Regions from separate parts of the Edwardsiella tarda ATCC 15947 genome, predicted to be linked through region 3. Evidence: predicted binding sites of a transcription regulator. Region 3 holds the regulator's gene; each other region holds the start of a gene.
The links. The regulator CRP, encoded in region 3, controls carbon source genes, mostly activating them, when cyclic AMP is high. The targets are predictions, from matches to a motif close to ATGTGANNNNNNTCACAT.

Region 1 (4,894 bases), 1.8 Mb from region 3:
AGGGAGGGGCGTCCGTCTCCCCGTCGCGGCGGAGTGTTCACCCGCCGTTGCCGCCCTGCGGAGCACGCACAGGCGAGTCTACCCGGGCGTTGAGTCGGGTGACGTTGCGTAAACCGTATGTCGAGTGAACCGGGGTGAGGCGTCAGTAGAGCAGGGGCGGGGCAGCATAAAAAAGGGCGACTTGCGTCGCCCTTTCGTCATTCAAGTCTCTGACGCTTATTTGGAGATGTGCGCGATCAGATCCAGAACCTTGTTGGAGTAACCAGTTTCGTTGTCATACCAAGAAACCAGTTTCACGAAGTTGTCGTTCAGGGAGATACCGGCGTCGGCATCAAACACAGAGGTGCAAACTTCGCCGTTGAAGTCGGTAGAAACGACGGCTTCGTCGGTGTAGCCCAGAACGCCTTTCATTTCGCCTTCAGAAGCGGCCTTCATCACGTCACAGATCTGCTGATAGGTAGCCGGCTTGGCCAGGCGTGCAGTCAGGTCAACAACGGAAACGTTCGGGGTCGGAACGCGGAAAGCCATACCGGTCAGTTTGCCGTTCAGTTCCGGGATAACCTTGCCAACAGCCTTGGCAGCACCGGTAGAGGACGGGATGATGTTCTGGCTAGCGCCACGGCCGCCGCGCCAATCTTTCATGGACGGGCCATCAACGGTTTTCTGGGTAGCGGTGGTAGCGTGAACGGTGGTCATCAGTGCTTCAACGATGCCGAAGTTGTCGTTCAGGACTTTAGCCAGCGGTGCCAGGCAGTTGGTGGTGCAGGAAGCGTTAGAAACGATCTCCTGGCCAGCGTAGTTCTTGTGGTTTACGCCCATAACGAACATCGGGGTAGCATCTTTGGACGGGCCAGTCATGACGACTTTCTTGGCGCCGGCAGCGATGTGCTTACGTGCGGTTTCGTCGGTCAGGAACAGACCGGTTGCTTCGGCAACTACGTCAACACCGATTTCGTCCCACTTCAGGTTAGCCGGATCTCTTTCAGCGGTAACACGGATTTTTTTACCGTTAACGATCAGGTGGCCATCTTTCACTTCAACAGTGCCGTTGAAACGACCGTGAGTAGAGTCGTACTTCAGCATGTATGCCATGTAGTTGGCATCCAGCAGATCGTTGATGCCAACGATTTCGATGTCAGAACGTTCCTGAGCAGCACGGAAAACAATACGGCCGATACGGCCAAAACCGTTGATACCTACTTTGATAGTCATATATTCCACCAGCTATTGGTTAGTGAATAAAAGGTTGCCTGTAAAATTACAAAAACCTTATGGAGCGTCAAGCGGAATCGTGTCAATTGTTGCTATACGTCAAAGCCGCCAGGCGACTGCGCAGATAGCGCCCACGATACCTAACTCACCGTATCCCATCATACATGGGGACGGGAGAAGCCGTCTCAAGCCTGCGTGCGGTCTCTTTGTGATGTACATCACAAATGTTGCCGCTCGCCGCGCTCCAGCCATCCAGTTTAGACCAAATGATGCTGATCTATTGTTAACTGTTTGTTATGTTGGATTGCATAATCTTTCTGTGTCATCCATCCATTCGGCTCAAGACCGCGGACCATAACATGGCTAAAGAGAACCACTCCTTGTCCCCACCTCAATTAACCGAGATGCAACGCTATGTGACTCATGAGCGTGGCACCGAACCGCCCTTCAGCGGCAAGCTGCTCTACAATCAGCAGGAGGGCGTCTACCACTGCCTGTGTTGCAACAGCCCCTTATTCTACTCCGACAGCAAATATGAGTCGGGGTGCGGCTGGCCGAGCTTCTTTCGCCCCTACCAGCCCGATGCCATCCGTTATCTGGATGACAATTCGCATCACATGCGGCGCACCGAGATCCGCTGCGCACACTGCGATGCGCACTTAGGCCACCTGTTTCCCGATGGCCCGGCGCCGACGGGCGAGCGTTATTGCGTCAACTCTGCCGCGTTGCACTTCCACGCTGCCGATGATGGCAGTTGGACTGCGGGTTAGCGTCGTGATGTCTGTTAAGGATAATAACAGGGTGAAGCGATTCAGCAAAGTAGATATTGGTGAGGAATTATGGATATTGAGCGCTTGCTCTCAATAATGAACGATGATGTCTATCAGCGCTTGCTGAGCGCGGTGGAATTAGGGCGTTGGCCTGAGGGGAGTCGCCTGAGTGAGGCGCAGCGTGCACAGGCGATGCAGATCGTGATGCTTTATCAGTCGCGGCATAATCACCAGGCGGAGCATCTGACGGTGAACACCCGGGGCGAGATCGAGATGAAGAGTAAGCAGGCGCTCAAGGCGCAGTTCGCCTCGCCTGAGGCCGACTTGGCGATACGTCGCATCGAGTAAGCGGCAGCGCAAGGGGGTAACCTCTTGCCTCCCCCTCGCGCCGTTTCGAGTATATCGCCTGGAGGGAGCGCTGCCGCGCCGTCGCGGGCGCGGCAGGGGGGATCAACGCAGGCTGTCGATCTCGCTTAACGTGCTCAGCGTCGCGCCGGCGGCCTGCATCTCTGCCAAGGCTCGTTCGCTATCGCCCGGCGCGAGATCGACCCCGCGACACCCGTCTTGGATCACCGTGACGGCATAGCCCAGACGCAGGGCGTCTAAGACCGAAAACTTCACACAGTAGTCCGTCGCCAGTCCCAGTAGCCACAGATGGGTGATGCCGTGCTGTTGCAGCCAGCCATGCAGCGCCGTGGCGGCGCGTTGGCCGTTGTCGAAGAAGGCGCTATAGCTATCGATCGTCGCATCGCTACCCTTGTGCACCACGAAGTCGAAGGCGGTATCGCGCAGCATGGGGTGGAAGGCGGCGCCGATGGTGTTCTGTATGCAGTGATCCGGCCACCACACTTGCGGCAGGCCGTTCAGCTTGCCCAGGGCACCGATCTGGCCGCCGCTTTGGCTGGCGAAGCTACCGTGATCGGCGGGGTGCCAATCCTGGGTCGCGATCACCGGGACGCCGTCCCGCTGTGCTAGCTCGACGGCCTGTAGGGCCACGGGGATGACCTCATCGCCCCGAGGCACCGCCAGGGCGCCCTGGGGACAAAAATCATTCTGTAGATCGATCAGCAAAAGTGCGGCGGACATCGGTCTTTCTCCCATGGTTGTGTGACTAGAGCCGGCCTACTCGGTGATGGGCGCTCTAGGGATTCTCGCTCAGCTCACCGCGTAGATCCTGTTGCATCAGATGACGGATCTCATCGGCGGTGAGTGTTTGGCTTAATAGATAATGCAGTTTAGTCAGTGCCGCCTCAACCGTCATGTCGAAACCACTGATCACGCCAGCATGCGCCAAGGCGTTTCCGGTGGCATATCCCTCCATGTTCACCCGTCCGGAGAAACATTGCGTCAGGTTGACCACCACGATGCCGCGCTGGGCGGCCCGTTGCAGCTCGTCGAGCAGCTCCGGGTTTTGCGGGGCATTACCCACGCCGTAGGAGCGTAGGATCAGCGCCCGTACCGGTTGGCGCAGGAAGTTACGCACCACGTCGGCGGAGATGCCGGGATAGAGGGTGACCACCCCGATGGGCTGTGGCGTGATGGGATGAACCTGGAATGGCGCCTGGTGCAGCGGGGTGACCAACGGGGCGACGCGGCGAATATTGATCCCGGCCTCCAGCAGCATCGGATAGTTCGGTGAGGCGAAGGCATCGAAGCCATCGGCGTGCGCCTTGGTGGTACGGTTGCCGCGAAACAGCTTGTTATTAAAGAACAGCGACACCTCATTGATCGGGTAGTTGGCCGCCAGGTACAGGGCATTCAGCAGGTTGGTCTGGCCATCGGAGCGCAGCTCGGCCAATGGGATCTGCGAGCCGGTGACGATCACCGGTTTGGCGAGATGCTGGAACATGAACGACAGCGCCGAGGCGGTGAAGGCCATGGTGTCGGTGCCGTGCAGAATGACGAAGCCATCATAGTGCGCGTAGTTGGCCTGAATGTCGTCGGCGATATGCTGCCAGTCGGCGGGGGTGGTATCCGATGAGTCGATCAGCGGGTGGTATTCATGGATGGTGAAGTCCGGCATCTCCGGACGATGGAACTCGGGCATCTGCGCCAGCTGGCGTTGGAGGTGGCCGGAGACCGGAATATAGCCATGTTCGGAGCGTTGCATGCCAATGGTGCCGCCGGTGTAGGCTACATAGATAGATTTTTTTTGCATGACAGAAAATTCGCCGTTACTGGGCGCGTATGCGCAACGATGCGTGGATTATAGGGATAATACGGCAGAAAAAAAGGAGAGGGGCGTCCTTGGGCGTGATTTAACCCCGATCTGGGAGCGAGTATCGCTATCTTGTCGGCGCCAATCGAGATCCACGCTCCGTGCGGGCGGAATAAGAACCCGCGAACAGGGGCGTTCATCGGCCGCACGCCTACTTCGCCGCGTGTGGTGCAATCGAGGTGAAGCGTGAAGCGTGAAGAAGCCGGAGCGGTCATCCGTGTGATGAGCGCCCCGGCGGGGAGGGCTAGCGAATTTCGCTACAGGTCAGGCAGAGCGCATAGCGCTGCTGGGGATCGTTGAGCGAGGCAACCCAGTCGCTCTGCGCCGCGATCTGGCGCGACAGTTGGAGCAACGAGGCGGGTACCACGCCCTGCAAGGCCTGCGGTAACGACGCCTGCACCGAACCGGTTAACTGGCTGAGTAGCATCTCGCCGACGCTCGGTGTATCGACATACCACTGCAAGCGCGGTTGCTTGATCCCGGCCAATTGCGCGGCCTTGGTGACGGCATCGTCGAAGTCACCCAACTGATCGACCAGGCCATTGGCCTTGGCGTCGATGCCGAGCCAGACACGGCCCTGGGCGATCTGATCGACCTGCTCCGGTGTCTTGTGGCGGGCTTCAGCCACCAGATTGATGAAGCGTTGATAGCCGTTGGCAATGGTCAGCTGCATCAGATCGCTGACGCTTTGTGG
Region 2 (4,894 bases), 1.8 Mb from region 3:
GATGAGTTCGCTGATTATCATGGTCGTAATGGCCTGTGGTTTTTGGTATACGGATAATCACTATCCTTCTCGCCTACGTTATGCCCGGACTCATGGCTGGAGTTCTTATTTTTATATCGCTATGCAAGGCTGTAAGTTTGTGGCACAAGGTGCCGTCATTACTTTACTCCTGTACCCCTTTGTTATCCTTATTATCCTGCTATTCACCCCCTTTCATTATGCCTCATGGCTTCATCAAGTCAGGATACTCAACGTCTGGTTATGGGAACATGACATATTCTCTTATCCTATATTTTGTGTTAGCACATTAATGTTGGCTGTCGTCTTTACTTATGTTGCTGGTGATGTGGCGCGTAATATGCTGAAAAACGAGAGATTTCGTGAAGAGGCATATCGAGAGGTTGCTGCGTTAGATGATGTCGAGTCGTTACTGGTACAGGCGATAGATAGAGAGATGCTGATATTTATTACGTTAAAATCACGTAAATTTTACGTCGGATATGTCACGGCACCACGTATTGAGCATGGTCAAGATCGTCATTTGGCGCTAATTCCCTATATCAGCGGGTATCGCGATAAAGAGACGCTTCGCTATTATGAGCAATATCGATATTATGCGTTATATTTAGCGCAAGGGATTACGGCTAATTCAGCGTGGTTAAATCTACAACACTTTCGCCATGTGATTCCAATGAATCAAATTGAGTCTATTTCACTTTTCGACATATGTAGCTACCGCTGGTTGAATGAGCATGTTACGACCTATTCTATCTAAAATAGGTTACTTCAAGGCAAGAATAAACATTATAATTCCCCCGCTCAGCGAGCGGGGGAAGCATGATCAGGCCGGGGTACGCAGCAGCATATACAGGCGAGAGAGGTAGAGGATCAACCCGACGGAGATCAGGTTGCTCAGCGTCCCCATGATCACCATCCCCAGGCTGGGGTGCAGCGCGGCGAGGGTATCGACCAAGAGCAGCAGAACCAGCTTCATCAGCATCCAGAGCAGGATGGCGGGGCTGATCAGGCGTACATTGGCGAAGGAGAGGCGGAAACTGCTACGGATCGCCTTGATGACACCACACTGCTCCGCGGTCATGATCATCGGCGATAGCGCCAGGCCGACGGCCAGGATGATCCCTGGCAGAATAAACAGCGTAATACCCAGTTGCACCATCAAGGTACACAGCAGCATCAGCAGCAGCAGGCGCGGCAGCATCGGTGCGGAGAGGCCGATGGCGCGTAAGGCGCTGAGACGGGCGCCATTCGATGCCTGCGCGATCAACACCAACATCCCCCCCAGTAACAAGACATTCCCGATGAGGACGGAGAAGCTCGCGGCGGCTGACACCTTCAGCAGCGTCATCTGCTGTTCGGGGGTCATCTGGCGGATCATATCCTGTAATCCTCGCGCCGCGCTGACATTGTCATCGCTCGCCAATTGGGTCAGCGCTTGGCTACTCGGGCTAAAGGTTTGGTTTAACGCCACGCTGATAAACGCCGTCAATAAGGCTAACAGGATGATGGGGGCCATCTGGTGGCGGAAAAAGTTAATGCTGTCACGGTAAAGGCTCCGGGCCGTGATGGGCATGCATAGCTCCTTGGCATGTCGCCGGGCGGTACAGGTGCCGCCCGTGGTGAAAAGTAAGATGCGCGATTGTACCCCGTTAATTGCACCTGTGGCACCCTGCAATTTTTCAGGTGGTGATTTCTTCCGCGTTCTGACGGTATGCCGTCATGTGGGGAGATAGGGGCGGCAGGCCGTAAGCCGCGCGCGCCCGATCACAGGCCGGATTCGGCTGGCCGTTCTCTCCGGACGGCATAAAGTCCCGGCAAGGCGTCGGTCGTTGCGCATAGGCGCGGCAACTGACCGCCTGGCCGACCTCGCCACACAGGTAGATGCAGCGCGGCCGTTTGCTGTTGGTGCCGCGCATGCAGCGCATCAATGATGAGATTCGCTCCGTATCGTCGGCGGCGAGTTGGCCACCGCCGTCGTCGGCTTCGGCCCAATAGAAGGAGACGCGAAAATAGGCGCAACAGGCACCGCAACGAACACAGGGATTGGTTTGAATGGTGAGTGGAGTCAGCGTTGAATGAGCCATGATGATGTTTTACCTAGATTAATCACCGCTATCTGCCATTACGCTAATCCCAGCCTTCCTCCGACGTCAAGATGACACGGCGAGAAATTTTTTATCTTTTTTGGGGATGGATGGTGAATTTTGATGTGCATCAAAATGCTTGGATGTAGTTAATTAGACGTATATCCAAAAATATCATTTTGTTTCTTTTCTATATAAAAGATGTGATCCGAGCCAGATCAAAAATCACTCGATGTGGTTATATTGCAGGCGCACACAATAACCATATAAAGGAAAGGGATGATGAAAAAGTTTAGCGTTGCGCTCTGTCTTGCCGCGGTATTGGCGCCGGTGGTGGCTTCGGCTCATCAGGCGGGCGACTTTATTTTCCGCGCCGGCACCGCTACCGTGCGTCCGACCACCAGCTCCGATAATGTATTGGGGTTGGGGGAGTTCAAGGTGGATAACAATACGCAGTTGGGGCTGACCTTCGGCTACATGGCGACGGATAATATCGGCATCGAGCTGCTAGCCGCCACGCCATTCCGCCACAAGGTGTCGTTGGGTGAGCTGGGGAATATCGCCACCGTGCATCAACTGCCGCCGACCCTGATGGCACAGTGGTATTTTGGTCGTGCCGAAGACAAGCTGCGCCCCTACTTGGGGGTCGGGGTCAACTACACCACCTTCTTCGATAACAGCTTCGATCAAAATGCCAAGAACCTGGGATTGCACGATCTCCAGGCGACCAGTTCGTGGGGCGTCGCCGGTCAGGCGGGATTGGACTATATGGTCAGTGAGAACTGGATGATTAACGCCTCGGTGTGGTACATCAATATCGACACCAAGGTGAAGTTCCGCGATAGCGCGGGCGATCAGAGCAGCATCAAGACGGAGATCAATCCGTGGGTGTTCATGTTCGGCGCCGGTTATCGCTTCTAAACAGGCCGACTCGGCAGGTAGGCGACGGATCCCCCCGTCGCCTGGCGTTCCCCGCCGCGTTGTGGCGGCGGGAGAGACCTTAGAGTCAGCTTAGCGGATACGCATGTCATTCTCGACTGAACGCACCCCTTTGACCCCTTGGGTGATCTGCACGGCCCGCTGAGCATCGGCGCGGGAAGAGACAAAACCACTCAGTTGCACCCGTCCCTTATAGGTTTCGACGCCGATCTCCGTAGACTTAATGTTCTTGGCGTTGAGTAACGCACTCTTCACCTTGGTGGTGATCACGGTGTCATCGATATAGTTGCCAGTACTTTCCTGGGTGGAAGAGCCGGCGCAGCCAGCCAGTGGCCCGGCTAACATGGCGGCCAGCCCGAGCGCATAGAGATGCTTCGACCATTTCATACTGTTCTCCTTAGACGGTAGCAGGAAAGGTGCGCCGTGCGGCACGGCGTCCCGATACATCATTAATAATATCAATGGGTCGTCAGAGGGCAAGGTGAAATCGGTGACCAGGTTACCTGGTCACCGGGGATCGAGCGGGTTAAGGCCGCGCGGCGGCACGCATCGTTTGGACGAAGTCATGCAACTGGCGCAGCATCTGATCGGGATCGTCGAGGTGCTCGGCGATCAGGTCGACGACGGCCGAACCGGAGATGGCGCCTGCCGCCCCCTCATCCAGGGCGGCGCGCACCTGTTCGGGGACACGGATGCCGAAGCCCTGCAACGCCGGGGCCCCGCCCAGCTCGCGTAAACGCTGGGTGAGATGGCGTAGTGGAGGCAGGTCGGCGTTGACGGCGCCGGTGACTCCGGCGCGCGACAGCAGGTAGATATACCCCTGGCTATGGTTCGCCAGGCGTTGCAGTAGTGCCTCGTCGGCATTGGGCGGGCAGATATAGATCGGGGCGACCCCGTGGCGGAGTGCCGCCGCATGGAAGGGGGCGGACTCCTCCAGCGGCACGTCAGCGATCAGAACCGAGTCGACTCCGGCTTCGGCGCAGCGGCGGTAGAAGGTGTCGATACCCGGGTTGACCACCAGATTGGCATACATCAGTAGCCCGATGGGTAACTGTGGATACTTCGCGCGGAGGGTATGCAGCAGTGCGAAGCAGCGTTCGGGTGTGACACCGGCCTGTAGGGCGCGCAGGGTGGCATTCTGGATCACGGGGCCGTCGGCTAACGGATCGGAGAAGGGGATCCCCAACTCCAAGGCATCGGCACCGGCCTGTACCAGCGTATCGATGATGCGTAGCGAGAGTTCAGGCGTCGGATCGCCTAAGGTGACGAAGGGAACGAAGGCGCCTGCCTGGTGTTGGCGTAAGTGTGAAAACAGAGTCTGATAACGCGTCATTGCATCTCTCCCCGAGCTTGCAGAATGTCGTGAACGGTAAAAATATCCTTGTCGCCGCGCCCTGAGAGGTTCACCACGAGGAGCTGCTCTTTATCCGGCTGTTGGCGGATCAGCTTCAAGGCGTGAGCCAGGGCGTGAGCCGACTCCAGTGCCGGGATGATCCCCTCCTGGCGTGAGAGCTGCATGAAGGCCTGCAACGCCTCCTCGTCGCTGGCCGAGACATAGTCGGCGCGGCCGATGCTGTTCAAGTGGGCGTGTTGTGGCCCGACGGAGGGGAAGTCCAATCCGGCGGAGAGGGAGTAGGACTCCTCGATCTGCCCATCGGCGGTCTGCATCATCGGTGAGCGCATGCCGAAGTAGATGCCCACTCGGCCATGCTTGAGCGGTGCGCCATGTTGGCCGGTCTCGATTCCCAGCCCGGCCGGCTCGACCCCGATCAGGGCGACGTCGCTGTCGTCGATAAAGTCGGCGAACATGCCGATGGCGTTGGAGCCGCCGCCGACGCAGGCCAACACCGCAT
Region 3 (4,894 bases):
CCAGGATGATGCCCAACATTAATGGCCAGGAGGATCGCCAACCGAGGTTGGCACCGGAGGTGGTCAGCAGCATGTTGTTGGGGCCCGGCGTGATCGCCGCCACCCAGAGGAATCCGACTAGAGAGAGGAACAGGGTGCTGTCCATGCCGATTAGGCTCCGCATCGTAGGGAAAGAGATGTTTTGACCCTAACAGTGTGCTATTGATGATACAACGCGTCCTTCGATGAATTTTCTTCAGCTACCATGAGCGTCACGCCATTTTCACCCGCGCCTCTGCTGCGCAACCCGCATCTTCAGACACTATTGCCGCGTCTGTTACGTCGCCGCGTGGCATTGACGCCGACCTGGCAACGGCTCACCTTACCGGACGGCGACTTTATCGATCTGGCCTGGAGCGAGGCGCCGCTTGCCGCACGCCATAAGCCGCGGGTGGTGCTCTTTCACGGATTAGAGGGTGGTTTTTATAGTCCCTATGCTCATGGTCTGCTGCAGGCGTGTCGTGCGGCGGGATGGTTAGCGGTGGTGATGCATTTTCGCGGCTGTAGTGGTGAGCCTAACTTGCTGCCACGTTTTTATCATTCGGGCAAGACCGGCGATGCGCGTTTCTTCCTCGCATGGTTACGCCGAACGCTGGGTGAGGTACCGACGGCGGCGGTCGGCGTCTCTCTCGGGGGGAATATGTTGGCCTGCTATTTGGCGGAGGAGGGATCGCAAGCGCCGTTGACGGCGGCGGTGCTGGTCTCGGCGCCGTTACAGTTGGCGGCCTGTGCGGCGCACTTGGAGAGTGGGGCGGGGCGTTTTTATCAACGTTACCTGTTACATGAGCTCAAGCGCAGCGCGTTGCGTAAACAGCGCTGTTATCCCCAGTTACGAGCGCTCGATCCGCAGCAGATCCGGCGGTTGCGTCGGTTGCGTGAGTTTGACGAGCAGATTACGGCGCCGCTGCATGGTTTCGCCGGCACGGATGATTATTATCGGCGTTGTAGCGCGTTGCCGCGTCTGGCTGCGATTCGCCAGCCGTTGTTGATCTTGCAAGCGCGTGACGATCCTTTCATGACGGCGGCGGTGATCCCGGACAGGGCACGGCTACCGTCTAATATCGACTATCAGCTCACCGAGTTCGGTGGACACGTCGGCTTTATCAACGGCACGCTACGGCGCCCGTCCCTGTGGTTAGAGCAGCGTATTCCCGAATGGTTAGCCTGTTATTTGGAGTCAATGACGTGATCATTCCTTGGCGAGATATCGCCCCGACAACATTGGATAATTTAATCGAAGCCTTCGTGTTACGTGAGGGAACCGATTATGGCGAACAGGAGAAGAGTCTGGCACAGAAGGTTGAGGATGTGCGCCAACAGCTGATAAGCGGCGAGGCCGTGGTTGTTTGGTCTGAACTTCATGAAAGTGTCAATATTATGGCGCGTAGCCAGTTTAACGGGGACGATTAACGCTAATCGCTCGCTTTTCTTGGTGATTTAGCGCAGGCTACTGTGCAAATAAGGTGCAAAAATAATTCCGTTGGGAAAAAAAACGCGGCGAACAGTGAGCTATTCCATGCTGAAACGAGACAGTGCGAGACAGTTGGGTCAAGCTATGCTACAAACTAAGCCGACATGCACCTTTAATGGAATGAAGCGGGTATAGATCAATAAGGTCGGGTAGCAACTCCCTTAGGCTAATAAAACTATATTCGACAAGTGCAGTGCTATAACAGGTTACTAGGCAGTTTCCCGGCTCCGCCGCCTGGCGGGGCGCGTTTGGCGCACGGGGATGCGATAACAACAGAGGATAATAGCGAATGGTTCTCGGCAAACCACAAACAGACCCAACCCTTGAATGGTTCCTGTCCCATTGCCATATTCATAAATATCCATCAAAAAGTACTTTGATTCACCAAGGTGAAAAGGCGGAGACGCTTTATTACATCGTGAAGGGATCTGTCGCGGTACTGATCAAGGATGAAGAGGGCAAGGAGATGATCCTCTCTTACCTGAACCAGGGCGATTTCATCGGTGAGTTGGGCTTGTTTGAGGAAGGACAGGAGCGCAGTGCCTGGGTTCGGGCGAAAACTGCCTGTGAAGTGGCTGAAATTTCTTATAAGAAATTCCGTCAGTTGATTCAGGTAAACCCGGATATCTTGATGCGATTGTCCGCGCAGATGGCGCGTCGCCTGCAAGTGACGTCAGAGAAGGTCGGTAACCTGGCTTTCTTGGACGTTACCGGCCGCATTGCCCAGACGCTGTTGAATCTGGCGAAGCAACCGGATGCGATGACGCACCCGGACGGTATGCAGATTAAGATTACGCGTCAGGAGATCGGTCAGATCGTCGGTTGTTCGCGTGAAACGGTCGGTCGTATCTTGAAGATGCTGGAAGATCAGAACCTGATCTCGGCCCACGGTAAAACCATCGTCGTCTACGGGACGCGGTGATTTTTCGCCCGCGCCGCCCTCGTGGCGCGGGACTCTCTCCATCCCCAGGATGGTGCTCATGTGGCGGCGGTTTATCTACCACCCGGAAGTGAATTATGCACTGCGTCAGACGCTGGTCTTGTGTCTGCCGGTGTTGTTCGGGTTATTGATTGGCCAACTGCAACAGGGGCTACTGTTCTCGCTGGTTCCCGTCTGCTGTAACATCGCGGGCCTGGATACACCACATAAACGCTTCTTTAAACGCCTGGCCGTGGGTGGTTCGCTATTCGCGCTCGGTAGTTTTCTCTTGCAGCTTGCCTTGTTATGGCAGGTGCCTGTGCCGTTGGCGATGCTTTTTCTGGCGTTATTGCTGGGCGTCAATGGAGAGATCAGCCCATTGCATGCCCGCTTGCTGCCCGCCACGTTGGTCGCCGCCATCTTTACTCTGAGTATGGTCGGCATGGTACCTATCTGGCAGGCACCGCTGCTGTATCTGGTGGGGACCGTCTGGTACGGTGCGTTTACTTGGTTCTGGTTTATCCTGTGGAAGGGGCAGCCGATTCGCGAGACGCTGAACCAACTCTATTTGGAGTTGGGGGATTATATCGAGGCCAAGTACAGCTTGCTGACGCAGCATAGTGATCCACAGACGGCCTTGCCGCCGTTGTTGAATCGTCAGCAGAAGGTGATGGATCTGATCACGGTGATCTACCAGCAGATGCACATGCTCTCTTTGGTTCATAACCCCGAGTACAAGCGCCTGGTTCGCTATTTTCAGGTGGCGCTCGATCTGCAAGAGCATATCACCGTCAGTCTCTCTCAGCCGGAGGAGGTGCAGACGCTGGTGGCGCAGAGCCAGGCCGAGGCGATCATTCGGCGCAATGCCCAGGTCGTCGCTGGGCGCCTGCGGGTGGTGGCGGATGACATTCTCTATCACCGTTATCCGCAACACTTCTCCATGCAGCCTGAGGTCTCCGCGTTGGAGAAGCTGGCCAGTCGCTATCCCGACAACCCGGTGGGGCAATTCTGTTTGCACCACTTTAGCCGCATGGCACGTTTATTAGAGCGCCAGCGTCCCCTCTATCAACGCCAACTGATGGCGACGCAGCAACGCCTGCCGTTTTGGCCGGCGTTGCGCGCCTATTGTTCACCGAAGTCTGGCGCGCTGCGTAATGCCTTGCGCCTCGGGCTGACCCTCGCCGCCGGTAGCGGCTTGGGGATCTTACTGGCATTGCCTAAATCTTACTGGATTATGTTGACCACGATGCTGGTGATCCAGAATGGGTATAACGCGACGCGGGTGCGGATCCAGCACCGTGCGATGGGGACCTTTGCCGGTCTGATTATCGCCGCTGGCCTGTTGCAACTAACGTTGAGCGAGGCGGTGATGTTGTTGGTGATGTTGTTGGTGACGCTGGGGGCTTATCTGGTGTTACGCAAGAACTACGGCCTGGCCGTCATCGGCTTTACGGTCAGCGCGGTATTTACTCTGCAATTGTTGGCGCTGAATGGTTCGAACTTCCTGGTGCCGCGCCTGGTAGATACCCTATTGGGCTGTATCCTCGCCTTCGCCAGCACGATCTGGCTGTGGCCACAGTGGCAGAGTGGTTTGTTGCGAAAGAATGCCCATCAGGCGTTGGAGGCGTATCAGGATGAGCTGCGTTTGCTCCTCTCTGCCGACGTGGGGGTCAGCGAGCAGGCGTATGCGCGTATGCGTAGCAACCAGGCACAGAACACGCTCTACTCCTCTCTTAGCCAAGCGATGCAGGAGCCGGGCTTCGACTCACGCTATTTGGCCGATATGCGTCTGTGGATCACCCACAGCCAGTTTATCGTCGAGCACCTCAATGCCATGACGATCCTGGCGCGAGAGCACTATATGCTGACGCCACGTTTGGCCCAGGACTACTTGCAGTGTGGCGAGATTGCCTTGCAGCTCTGTCAGCAGCGTCTGGAACACGATGGGCCGAGTAGCAACGATAACCAGGCGATTCCGATCCCGGAGCCACAACAAGGCATGCCGATGACGCCGATGGAGGTCCATCTGCGGCGCATCCTATCGCATTTGCGCACCATGCATACCATTTCGTCTATCGCTTGGCGTCAGCGCCCGCATCACGGCTTGTGGCTCAGTCGTCGGTTACGTGACTGAGAGGTGGGTGACGCGGTGGTGGTCGCTTGATGACGGGAGTGGTTGGCAGGTGAAAAGGCGCTTGTGGGCGTACTCTGCTAACAAAACGGCCGCGCGAGGCGCGGCCGGGGGAGTCTTACGTCGGGTGAATTTCCCCGCCGTCTCGCGAGCGATCAATAGTAAGAGTGGTCGCCGCGCTGGTGCTCAGTCAGATCGCGCACCCCTTTCAGTTCCGGGAAGCGTTGCAGCAACTCTTTTTCGATCCCCTCTTTCAGGGTGTAATCCACCATTGAGCAGCCATTACAACCGCCGCCGAACTGCAGGATGGCGTAACCTTCATCGGTGATCTCCA

Region 1: a site for CRP is predicted at 1,419-1,436, ahead of msrB (peptide-methionine (R)-S-oxide reductase MsrB). Genes of this name have one in related genera too.
Region 2: a site for CRP is predicted at 2,221-2,238, ahead of ompW (outer membrane protein OmpW). Genes of this name have one in related genera too.

The regions. Positions count from the first base shown of each region.
Region 1 is NZ_CP084506.1:2,065,994-2,070,887, reverse strand. It holds gene gapA (glyceraldehyde-3-phosphate dehydrogenase) at 217-1,212, opposite strand; gene msrB (peptide-methionine (R)-S-oxide reductase MsrB) at 1,572-1,982, shown strand; gene DCL27_RS09605 (YeaC family protein) at 2,052-2,330, shown strand; gene pncA (bifunctional nicotinamidase/pyrazinamidase) at 2,433-3,068, opposite strand; gene ansA (asparaginase) at 3,124-4,140, opposite strand; gene sppA (signal peptide peptidase SppA) at 4,445-4,894, opposite strand, start outside.
Region 2 is NZ_CP084506.1:2,026,431-2,031,324, reverse strand. It holds gene DCL27_RS09415 (hypothetical protein) at 2-775, shown strand; gene DCL27_RS09410 (YciC family protein) at 842-1,591, opposite strand; gene DCL27_RS09405 (YkgJ family cysteine cluster protein) at 1,698-2,102, opposite strand; gene ompW (outer membrane protein OmpW) at 2,385-3,023, shown strand; gene DCL27_RS09395 (BON domain-containing protein) at 3,114-3,428, opposite strand; gene trpA (tryptophan synthase subunit alpha) at 3,568-4,374, opposite strand; gene trpB (tryptophan synthase subunit beta) at 4,371-4,894, opposite strand, start outside.
Region 3 is NZ_CP084506.1:237,071-241,964, forward strand. It holds gene DCL27_RS01120 (LysE family translocator) at 1-145, opposite strand, end outside; gene DCL27_RS01125 (hydrolase) at 245-1,228, shown strand; gene DCL27_RS01130 (YheU family protein) at 1,225-1,449, shown strand; gene crp (cAMP-activated global transcriptional regulator CRP) at 1,800-2,432, shown strand; gene DCL27_RS01140 (YccS/YhfK family putative transporter) at 2,491-4,563, shown strand; gene nfuA (Fe-S biogenesis protein NfuA) at 4,716-4,894, opposite strand, start outside.